One region of the Pseudomonas sp. MWU13-2517 genome, then DNA from elsewhere that is predicted to be linked to it. Evidence: predicted binding sites of a transcription regulator. Region 1 holds the regulator's gene; the other holds the start of a gene.
The links. Region 1 encodes FliA, which starts transcription of late flagellar genes. Its sites were predicted from a motif close to CTAAAGTTTNNNNNNNNNNNGCCGNTAA; they were not measured.
Positions count from the first base shown of each region.

Region 2: M5B97_RS01230 (methyl-accepting chemotaxis protein) is a predicted target of FliA. The motif match lies at 3,590-3,617, and genes of this name have one in related genera.

Region 1 covers NZ_JALMFA010000005.1:7,038-12,662, forward strand. The annotation lists gene M5B97_RS08590 (chemotaxis protein CheA) at 1-1,195, opposite strand, end outside; gene M5B97_RS08595 (protein phosphatase CheZ) at 1,361-2,149, opposite strand; gene M5B97_RS08600 (chemotaxis response regulator CheY) at 2,168-2,542, opposite strand; gene fliA (RNA polymerase sigma factor FliA) at 2,711-3,451, opposite strand; gene fleN (flagellar synthesis regulator FleN) at 3,448-4,281, opposite strand; gene flhF (flagellar biosynthesis protein FlhF) at 4,387-5,625, opposite strand, start outside.
Region 2 covers NZ_JALMFA010000001.1:270,671-276,295, forward strand. The annotation lists gene M5B97_RS01205 (AAA family ATPase) at 1-549, opposite strand, end outside; gene M5B97_RS01215 (phosphotyrosine protein phosphatase) at 1,251-1,577, shown strand; gene M5B97_RS01220 (LysR family transcriptional regulator) at 1,900-2,820, opposite strand; gene M5B97_RS01225 (RidA family protein) at 2,960-3,355, shown strand; gene M5B97_RS01230 (methyl-accepting chemotaxis protein) at 3,731-5,353, shown strand; partial or broken gene M5B97_RS01235 (VOC family protein) at 5,564-5,625, shown strand, end outside.

The DNA of each region.
Region 1 (5,625 bases):
CCACGTCGAGGTTCGACACGGCCTTCTGCATCGACTCATCGCCACTGCTCAGGCCCAGGCGCACCAGGCGGTTACGTACCAGCACCAGTTCGCCGACCATGTTCATGATGTCGTCCAGCCGCGCCGTGTCCACACGCACGGTGGTTTCGGCTTCGCTGGCAGGCTTTTCGGCCACCGGAGCAGCGGCGGCACGCGCAGGGGCCGGCGCCGCTGCAGGGGCCGGGGCGGGCTTGGCAGCAGGTGCGGGTGCAGGGGCAGCAGCAGGTGCAGGGGCAGGTTTTGCCGCTACGGGGGTCGCGGTCGCGGCAGCCGCCGGGGCCACTTCGCCGAACTTGCCCTTGCCATGCAACTCATCGAGCAAGGCTTCGAATTCGTTCTCGGAAATCAGCCCGTTGCTGGCGGGTTCCGGGCTGGCAGCAGGCGCAGCAGCCGTCGCCGCGACTTCCGGCAGGGCTTCGGCCACAAACGTGCCTTTGCCGTGCAGTTGGTCGAGCAACGCTTCGAACTCGTCGTCGGTAATGTCGGTGCTGGCCGAGGCCGCAGGCGCTACAGGGGCTGCGGCAGGTGCCACGGCGTCGGCAGCGAACTGGCCCTTGCCATGCAACTGGTCGAGCAAGGATTCGAATTCGGCGTCGGTGATGTCTTCGCTGGTCGGTGCCGCGACAGGTGCCGCAGGCGCTTCAGCTTCGGCCTTCACGGCGCTGAGGGAATCGAGCAGTTGCTCGAACTCGCTATCCGTCACATCGGCCTCAGGCTCGGCAACCGGTTCCGGTGCCGCTTCCACAGCCGGCGCGGCCGAGGTGTCGGCAGGTTCCGCGTAGCGCGCCAGGGCGGCCAGCAGTTCAGGGGTGGCGGCCGTAATCGGTGCACGATCACGGACCTGGCTGAACATGCCGTTGACCGCATCCAGTGCTTCGAGAATCACGTCCATCAACTCCGAATCGACGTGACGCTCACCCTTGCGCAGGATGTCGAACACGTTCTCGGCGATGTGGCAGCACTCCACCAGCTCATGGAGCTGGAGGAAGCCGGCGCCCCCTTTTACAGTGTGAAAACCGCGAAAAATTGCATTGAGCAGGTTCGCATCATCCGGGCGGCTTTCCAGCTCGACCAGTTGCTCGGACAGTTGCTCTAATATTTCGCCGGCCTCTACAAGGAAATCCTGAAGGATCTCTTCATCGGCGCCGAAGCTCATGTGGGTGCTCCTGTAGGTCCTGATAACGGCAAATGGCAGATCGCGCCCCGCAAGGCGCAAGCCGTCGTTATTCGTCGTTCATTTGGAAAAACCAAACCTCTCTCCTCATGCCTGGCCTTGCACCTTGCGGGGCGTGGCGCGACCGTCATTTGCCGTTATCAGGACCTAAAAGCCTAAACTGGACAGCAAATCGTCTACGTCATCTTGACCGGATACGACGTCTTCACGTTTATCGGCATGAATCTGCGGACCTTCACCCTTGGCGAGGTGTTTTTGTGGATCTTTTTCCGAAAGGATCGCTGCGCGGTCATGTTCGATACCGGCAAAGCGGTCGACCTGGCCGGCCATCAGCACCAATTTGAGCAAATTGCTTTCCACTTCGGTGACCAGTTGGGTCACCCGCTTGATCACTTGACCGGTAAGGTCCTGGTAATCCTGGGCCAGCAGAATGTCGTTGAGGTTGCTGGAAACCGTGCGGTTATCCTGCTCACTGCGCGACAGGAAACCTTCAACCCGACGCGCCAACTCACGAAACTCTTCCGCGCCCACTTCCCGGCGCATGAAGCGGCCCCAGTCAACGCTGAGGGCCTGGGCTTCGTTGGCCATGCCGGTGACCAGAGGCGTGGCGTTTTCCACCAGGTCCATGGTGCGGTTGGCCGCCGCCTCAGTCAGCTTGACCACATAGGACAGGCGTTCGGTGGCATCGGTGATTTGCGAAATCTCTTCGGCCTGGGGCATGTGCGGGTCAATCTGGAAATTGACGATCGCACTGTGCAGCTCTCGCGTCAGCTTGCCCACTTCCTGATACAGGCCGCGGTCACGAGTCTGGTTGAGCTCATGGATTAACTGCACTGCGTCGCCGAACTGACCTTTTTCAAGGCACTCGACCAACTGAAGAGCATGCTTTTTCAGGGTCGACTCAAAGTCTCCCTGTGACGTTTCATTTTGCTCCATAGCGCCCCCGTGGCAGCATCAATGACCGATGCGTTCGAAGATTTTTTCGATCTTCTCTTTCAAGGCCAATGCGGTGAATGGTTTGACCACGTAACCGTTGACCCCGGCTTGGGCGGCTTCGATGATCTGTTCACGCTTGGCTTCAGCGGTCACCATCAGCACAGGCAGGCTGCGCAGTTTTTCATCGGCGCGCACGTGGCGCAGCAGCTCGATACCGGTCATGCCCGGCATGTTCCAGTCGGTTACCAGAAAGTCGATGGCCCCACTGTTGAGGATCGGAATCGCAGTCAGGCCGTCATCCGCCTCGATCGTGTTGGTGAACCCAAGGTCACGCAACAGATTTTTTATGATCCGCCGCATCGTTGAGAAGTCATCAACGATGAGGATTTTCATGTTCTTGTCCAATTCGACCTCCAAGCAGTCTTAAACGCGCCCAGCACCTGGACGCGCCATTTCAATCAACAGGCGTTACACAAAAAAGGACTGCCCAGGGCACCACGGCACGACCCCGCGAAAGCCTTCGACTTTCGCGGCGCGTCTGCAGTGTCCCCACACTGCCTGTCAGCGCGCGCGCCACTCTCCCAATCGCCCCCGCAAGCGAGCCGCGCACTGGCTATGCAGTTGGCTGACACGCGATTCGCTGACCCCCAGGACCTCACCGATTTCCTTGAGGTTCAGCTCTTCGTCGTAGTACAGCGCCAACACCAGTCGCTCACGCTCCGGCAAATTGGCAATCGCGTCCGCCAACGCCCCCTGGAAACGCTCATCTTCCAAGTCGCGCGACGGTTCGAGATGTGCACTCGCGCCGTCCTCGTGCAGCCCTTCGTGTTCGCCGTCCTGCAACAGGTCGTCGAAACTGAACAGGCGGCTGCCCAAGGTATCGTTCAAAATCCCGTAATAATCATCGAGACTCAATTGGAGTTCGGCCGCAACTTCATGATCTTTAGCGTCGCGACCGGTTTTTGCTTCAATTGCGCGAATTGCGTCACTGACCATTCGCGTATTGCGATGTACCGAACGCGGCGCCCAATCCCCTTTACGCACTTCATCGAGCATCGCACCACGGATACGGATACCCGCATAGGTCTCGAAACTCGCGCCTTTGCTCGCGTCGTATTTGGTCGACACTTCGAGCAGGCCGATCATGCCGGCCTGGATCAGGTCCTCCACCTGCACACTGGCCGGCAGACGCGCCAGCAGGTGGTAGGCGATGCGCTTGACCAGGGGCGCGTAACGCTCGATCAATTCGCCTTGACTGTCACGCGCCGATTTTTTGTAAAGGTTGTAGCCGCTGGATGTCATAGCACCGGTCCTGCGCTCGTCTGATGCACCAATCGCTCGACGAAAAACTCCAGATGCCCACGCGGGTTGGCGGGCAACGGCCAGGTATCGACCTTCTGGGCAATCGCCTTGAACGCCAGCGCGCACTTGGAACGAGGAAACGCTTCATAGACTGCACGCTGCTTTTGCACAGCCTTGCGCACCGACTCGTCGTAGGGAACTGCGCCAACGTATTGTAAGGCCACATCGAGGAAACGGTCCGTGACCTTGGTCAACTTGGCGAACAGGTTTCGGCCTTCCTGCGGGCTTTGGGCCATGTTGGCCAGCACCCGGAAGCGGTTCATGCCGTAGTCACGGTTAAGCAGTTTGATCAGGGCGTAGGCGTCGGTGATCGAGGTGGGTTCATCGCAGACCACCAGCAACACTTCCTGCGCGGCGCGCACGAAGCTGACCACGGATTCGCCGATCCCGGCGGCGGTATCGATCACCAACACGTCGAGGTTGTCGCCGATATCGCTGAACGCCTGGATCAGGCCGGCATGCTGCGCCGGGCTCAGGTGCACCATGCTCTGGGTGCCCGAGGCGGCCGGCACGATGCGAATGCCACCGGGGCCCTGCAGCAGCACATCGCGCAGCTCGCAGCGGCCCTCGATCACGTCGGCGAGGGTGTGTTTGGGTGTCAGCCCCAGCAGAACGTCAACGTTCGCCAGACCCAGGTCAGCATCCAACAGCATGACGCGACGGCCAAGCTCTGCCAGGGCCAGGGACAAATTCACCGACACGTTAGTTTTCCCGACGCCACCTTTGCCGCCGGTCACCGCGATCACCTGTACAGGATGCATGCTGCCCATTTTATTTCTTTACCTTGTCTTGCTTAGACGCAGGCTACATGGCGTGGTCGCGCGAATCGCTTGCAGACCATCAATGTAGATACATTTCACAGTGCTCATCATGCCTCACCCCACCCGTTTTGCCGGGTTGTGGTAAAGGTCGGCGAACATATCAGCCATCGCTTCCTCGCTAGGCTCTTCTTGCATTTGCACACTGACAGCACGGCTGACCAGCTGATGACGACGCGGCAGATGCAAATCATCTGGAATCCGCGGCCCGTCGGTCAGGTAGGCGACCGGTAATTCATGCCCGATAGCCAGGCTCAACACCTCGCCCAGGTTTGCAGTTTCGTCGAGTTTGGTGAGGATGCAACCGGCCAGGCCGCAGCGCTTGTAGCTATGGTACGCAGCGGTAAGAACCTGTTTCTGGCTGGTGGTTGCAAGCACCAGGTAATTTTTCGACTTGATGCCACGCCCGGCCAGGCTTTCCAATTGCATGCGCAGCGCCGGATCGCTGGCTTGCAGGCCGGCGGTATCGATCAACACCACGCGCTTGCGCAACAGCGGGTCAAGGGCGTTGGCCAGGGACTGGCCCGGGTCGACGTGGGTCACCGGCACGTTCAGGATACGGCCCAGGGTCTTGAGCTGTTCCTGGGCGCCAATGCGATAACTGTCCATGCTCACCAGTGCGATGCTCGAAGCACCGTACTTGAGGACATAACGGGCGGCCAGCTTGGCCAGAGTGGTGGTCTTGCCCATGCCGGCGGGGCCGACCATAGCGATCACACCGCCCTCTTCCAGGGGCTCGAGCTCCGGAGTGACGATCATGCGGGCCAAGTGGGCCAGCAACATGCGCCACGCCTGGCGCGGTTCTTCGACTTCGGCAGTCAGCGCCAACAGGTCGCGGGACAACGGCCCCGACAGGCCGATACGCTGCAAGCGACGCCACAGGTTGGCTTGTTGCGGCTTGCTGCCTTGCAGTTGTGTCCAGGCCAATGAACCCAGCTGCACTTCAAGCAGTTCACGCAGACCATTGAGTTCGAAGCGCATCGAGTCGAACACACGCTGATCGACAGCAGCAGCCGGGGCTGGCGCGGCGGGACGTGGCGGCTCGACGAAAGTCGGCTCGACCAGCGGCTCAGCGGCCGTCAGCGGCAGGCCGGCGAATAATTGGCGATTGGTGGAAGCATCGCTGTCGCTGCGCATGCTCAGTTCAGCCTGGGCCGACACAATGCGCGAGGCGGTCTTGCGCAGCTCGTCTTCCAGTTCCATGTTCGGCACGCGCGGCGCCAACGCCGAGGGGGTGTAATCCAGGGCAGCCGTCAGCTCGACACCGCCGGCAATGCGACGGTTACCGATAATCGC
Region 2 (5,625 bases), on a different contig from region 1:
GATGGCTGCCAAGAGGGGGGCAAGCTGAAGAATACCACTCGCTTCATTATTTGCCAGGTACGTAGCTCCACTATTTGGCACAATACGAATTTCTAATCCACTTTGCCCCCAAGTTAGCTGAATGGACCTTGACAGAAATGCTTGTAGGCGAGCTTGAACTTTAAGACGGAGGTCGGCTCTTTGTTCGAGCACTAAATAGTCGCCTGTAAGGCTTTCGAAGTCGTACCAAATTGATCCGTAAGCTGCATTCCCAACATAGGTTGGACTATTATCGGTGTTATGAGGGTTATCAGATTTGGCTCGGAATCGCTCTAGGGGGCTAGCCCGCCCAGCTGATAGATAACGGACCTTAGATGCAGTACAGTTAGAAAGATGATTTGAAAGCTCAGATCTTAACCCGCGAAGCACTTGGGTTTTACCTGCACCGTTCGGCCCAACTAAGACCGTTAAACCGGAAGCAATAGTAACCGAAGGCTTATGACCATTAAAAAGATAGCTTTCTGTCTGAACTTCTATATTTATAGCAAGAGAATCTACTATTTCATTCACGAGTGCGCATCCATCAATGTGGAAAATTATTTGATTTCACGAATTTAACAGAACTGATCCAATAGAGATTCTCTTCAGGTGTTCGCGCTGCCATTCGACAATTCTGCTCATACAAATCAAACTTTTCTGGATCTTGCTAGATGAATCCATTTTTACCCTGAAAACAATCTGCTTAACAGCTTGATTTTCTGACATTGCCATAATGGCTGAATAGTAGCACTTTTTTCGACGTATACAATAAATGCTATTAGAATCGCCCCTGTATCATATACGCATCCGCAATGACCGCTTTTGGCCGGTAGTAGCCTGTAATGAAGCGCTGCTATCGACCCAGAGCAGCCTTTCGGCACCGGCAGAAGTCGGCCGTTTGGCGCTGAGACTGCCTACAGTCATTAGCTGCTGCTAGTATCAAGCGCTCAACCTATCTAGCCCCTGCATCGATTCACGTTTACTATATTTCCAACTCGTATTACTGCGGCTGCTGAACCCGGTACTCACGAGGATATAACGATGAAAAGAACTCGCGCCTGGAGACGTATGCAGGCCCTTAAATGCAGAGGCGACAATACGGTTCGTCCGCTGGAGTGCAAGCCAGAAAAGCATTGGAAACTGATGTACACCCGCGCAGCCAAACTGTACAGAGCACATCAACTCGGGATGAGCTATCCCATTCGCACAACCCGTCAACTACTGGATCAAGAGTGACTAACCTCCTGTTCGTCTGTAGCCGTAACCAATGGCGTAGTCCTACTGCGGAAGCGATCTGGCGCCGTCGTCCCGGCTTTAATGCCCGTTCAGCAGGAACCAGTCCAAATGCACGTAAACCTATCAGCCCAGCGGATATTCGCTGGGCTGATGTGATCTTTGTCATGGAACGCAAACACCTTAATCGTCTTCAGGCTGAATACGCCCGCCTTCTTGAACACAAACGGTTCCACTCTCTCGATATTCCAGATGATTACCGCTACATGGATCCTGAACTGGTGGGCATGCTTGAAGACATTGTGACGTCCTGCCTCACCACATAGGCTTCATGCGGAAACGACTGTCGCAGGAATGGTCGCGGATAGCCGGCGGGCCGATCTAGACCTTCTATTGCGTTTAAAGATCAAACTCACACCCATTAGCCGCCATTTGTGACGGGCCACTTACGGCCAGCAGCAGACTGTCGAGGCACGCACATGGATAGGCTCGCAACGCAGAGATCCGTAATCGAGTTCAGCGCTGCCAAATAACCGAGCGCTTTGTAATGAATCCAAAATGCGTTGGGCCGTCATTGGCGAAGGTTTACATTCCAACGTTCGTGTAAGCACGCATCGGTGCAACTCTTGGCCGAAAGCCCCTCCAGCATCACCCTATCCCAACCACAGGTGCATGTTCAGCCATCAATTCTATTACCCAGTCGATAAATACCCGCACCTTGGTGCTGACATGACGGTTGGGTGGGAATGCCAGATACATCGGCATCGGTTCCATGTGCCATTCCTCAAACAGCGGCAGCAGCTCGCCGCTGGCCAAGTGCGGTTTGGCCATGTACTGCGGTAGCCAAAGCACGCCCAGGCCGGCCAGTCCTGCGGCAAGGTATGCATTGCCATCGTCGATAATCAACAGCGGGCGGCCTTGGACCTCGATGATCTCATCACCCCGCTGCATCGTGTAGGGCAAGGCTTTGCCTGTGCGCGACCAGAGAAAGCCGACAGTACTGTGCCTGCCATCATCCAGCTCACGTGGATGCGCCGGCTTACCGAAGCGCTGCAGGTAGTCCGGCGCGGCATAGATGCCGACCTTGAGGTCGCCCACATGCCTTGCCACCAGGGACTGATCGGTGATCTCGCCGCCACGTACTACGCAGTCGATGTTTTCGCCAATGATGTCGATGATGCGATCGCTCACGCCCATGGTCAGCTGGATTTCCGGGTAGCGTGCGTAGAACCCTGGCAAAGCGGGTATCAATACCATGCGCGCCAGCGGGCTGGGCACGTCCACCCGCAATCGGCCGCGTGGTGCAATCGAGGCGCTGGACAAGCTGGTCTCGGCATCGTCCATATCGGCCAGCAGCCGGATGACGCGCTCGTAGTAGGCCGCGCCATCGGCAGTGATGTTGACCTTGCGTGTGGTGCGGTTGAGCAGGCGCACGCGCAGCCTCGCCTCCAGTTGCTGGACCAGTTGCGTCACGCTGGTCTTGCTCATGTGCAGGGTGGCTGCCGCCTTGGTGAAGCTGCCGGTTTCCACCACTCGGACGAAGGCCTGCATCGCATCGAAACGGTCCATTTCACGCCTCAGTAGGTCGGGATAGTTTGGATTCTACAAACAATCATGACCAGAGTTGCTCGTTTATCCAGGCCGGCGGCCTTTTTACAGTGGCTCCATCTTAAATAGCGGGCCGCGATGGCCCTGAAGGAGCTCTGCCATGACCCGTAAACGTGATGTCGTTTCCCCGCCTGACCGCCATGCACTGTACGAACTGCACCGCTACTCGCCGGCGATTCGCTCCAATGGCTTTCTGTTCGTGTCCGGCCAGGTCGGCAGCCGCAAGGATGGCTCGGCCGAGCCGGACCTCGCGGCACAGGTTCGCCTGGCCTTCGCCAACCTCAACGCGATACTGGCAGAGGCCGGTAGCAGTTTCGACGATGTGGTCGACACGACCATCTTCATGGTCGACCCCGACTTGAAATTCGAAACTATCTGGGCGGTAGCGGCTGAATACTGGGGCGAAGCGCCCTACTCGACAGCAACGGCCATCGGCGTGACCTGGCTGTCCGGCTTCGACTTCGAGATCAAGGTAATCGCCAGGCTACCGGAGTAAGACCGAATCAGCACCACTCCGAACCTCGACCGGAACCCTCTTGTTTTAAAAGAAAACGCGCCTCTCACTCTCGGTGGGGTGCAGCCTCCAGTGACTGTTCTCATTTGGCCGATTGCTGCCTCTCACGAAGGTCTGCAATCGGCCAGAACCTGCGCTCACTGCAACTCAAACCACAGGATATCTATAGGACGAAAGATAACCGAGAGCTGATAAGACACCGACGGTCGGGCTCTCCTAAAGAACCGCTCTGGCGCGCCGATGACGCAGGTGTTAGCTTGCGCGGCTCCGGCCACGAGCCAGAACCGCAGACAAGGAAGTTTGGACGTCTTTCACGCCAAACCAGGCGTATTTCATTCCTGTCATGAGTATCATCCGATGCTGCAAAAATCCCTGAGAACCCAAATCCTCACGTTGCTGAGCGGCAGCCTGTTGGCAATGTTGCTGATTGCTTTGGCATGCTTTCATTTCCTGTCCAGCGGCGTACAAAACTACGCCAACCTGATCGAAGGTCCGCTGCATACGTCGCAGTTGATCGATGAGGCCAACCTGCAATTCAAGGTGCAGGTTCAGGAATGGAAAAACGTATTGCTGCGGGGCAAGCAGCCGGCAGATCTGGATAAATATTGGAAGCAGTTCGAAGACCGTCAGCGCGACGTACAGGGGATCCTCGGCGAATTGGCCAGCCAGAAAGGCCTGGACGGTCAACTCAAGACCCGTATTGAACGCCTGCGTGAAGAACACCGTCAGTTGGGCAGCGCTTACCAGAAAGGTCGCGATGCCTATATCGCCGCCGGTGCAGACCCTACCGCCGGCGACGCTGCCGTCAAAGGAGTGGATCGCGCCACCAGCGATCAGATGAGCGAACTGGTCGGCGAACTGCGCAAGCAGGGCACCGAGCAGTCGACGCTGATCAGCGCTGCTGCCCAACGCACGGTGATGCTGGGGATCATCGTGATGCTCGCCTCGGGTCTGTTGATCGGTCTGTTCAGCCTTTGGTTGATCAACCGCAACCTGGTTGACCCCATCCGCAAGCTGATCGACTACGTGGCGCAACTGAGCCAAGGCAAATTCGCCGAACGCGTGGCCAACAGCCGTGAAGATGAGTTGGGCAAACTGGCCATGGCCGCCAACACCTTGCGCGACTTTCTCGCCGAAACCTTCAACCGCCTGCAGCGCAGCGCCAAGGATCTGGACAGCGCCAGTAGTGAGTTAAACGCCATCGCCGGCCTCATGGCCAGCGGTACCAACGAGCAGTTCAACCGTACCGATCAGGTGGCTACGGCGATGAACGAAATGTCCGCCACTGCCCAGGAAGTAGCTCGTCACGCAGCCGATGCCGCACGCGCCGCCGATGATGCCGACCAGTCCGCGCAACAGGGCGAAAAAGTCATGCGGGGCACTATTCACACCATCACCCAAATGCGTGGCGAGATCGCCAACACCGCTACAGTCATCCGTCGCCTGGAAACCGACAGTGGCCGCATCGGCAAGGTGCTGGAGGTGATTCGCGGCATCGCCGAGCAGACCAATTTGCTGGCGCTGAACGCGGCGATCGAAGCGGCCCGTGCCGGTGAAGCCGGACGCGGCTTTGCGGTCGTGGCCGACGAAGTGCGCAGCCTGGCCCAGCGTACCGCGGCGTCGATCATCGAGATCAACCAGATCATCCAGACCGTGCAAACCGGCGCGGTGGACGCAGCTCAGGCGATTGAAAGCGGCCAGTCGCGCAGTGAAGAAAGTGTCGCGCAAGTGAATGAGGCCGGCGCCATGCTCGAGCGCATCACCCATGCCGTGGAAGCCATTCGCGACATGAACCGCCAGATTGCCACCGCCGCCGAAGAGCAAACCTCGGTGGCCGAAGACATCTCGCGCAACCTCACCGAAATCACCTCAATTGCCAGCACCAACCTGGACAACATGCAGCGCACCGAAGCGGCAAGCCTCAACCTTCACGGGCTGTCAGGGCAGTTGAATGAAGTGACGGCACGCCTGAGTGCGTAGCCGTATCGTCAGGGAGTAGATCGGCTCTACTGAGCTGCCGGATTGCGAGATCGAGCCCCGTGTTCAGTCATGGACTGATGCGGGGCAGACTCGATAATTCCCGCCCGACCGTGCATCATCCTGTTCGCCACGACCCTGTCTCGGCTTCGAAGTCATAAGTTCAGAGCCCGCCAACCTGCAAAGTGTGCCGTGTGAAATGGAAGTCATCTCATGATCCAACGTAACCAACTGGTTCCGGAGTTAATGGTAACCAACCTGGAGAGCAGCTTAGC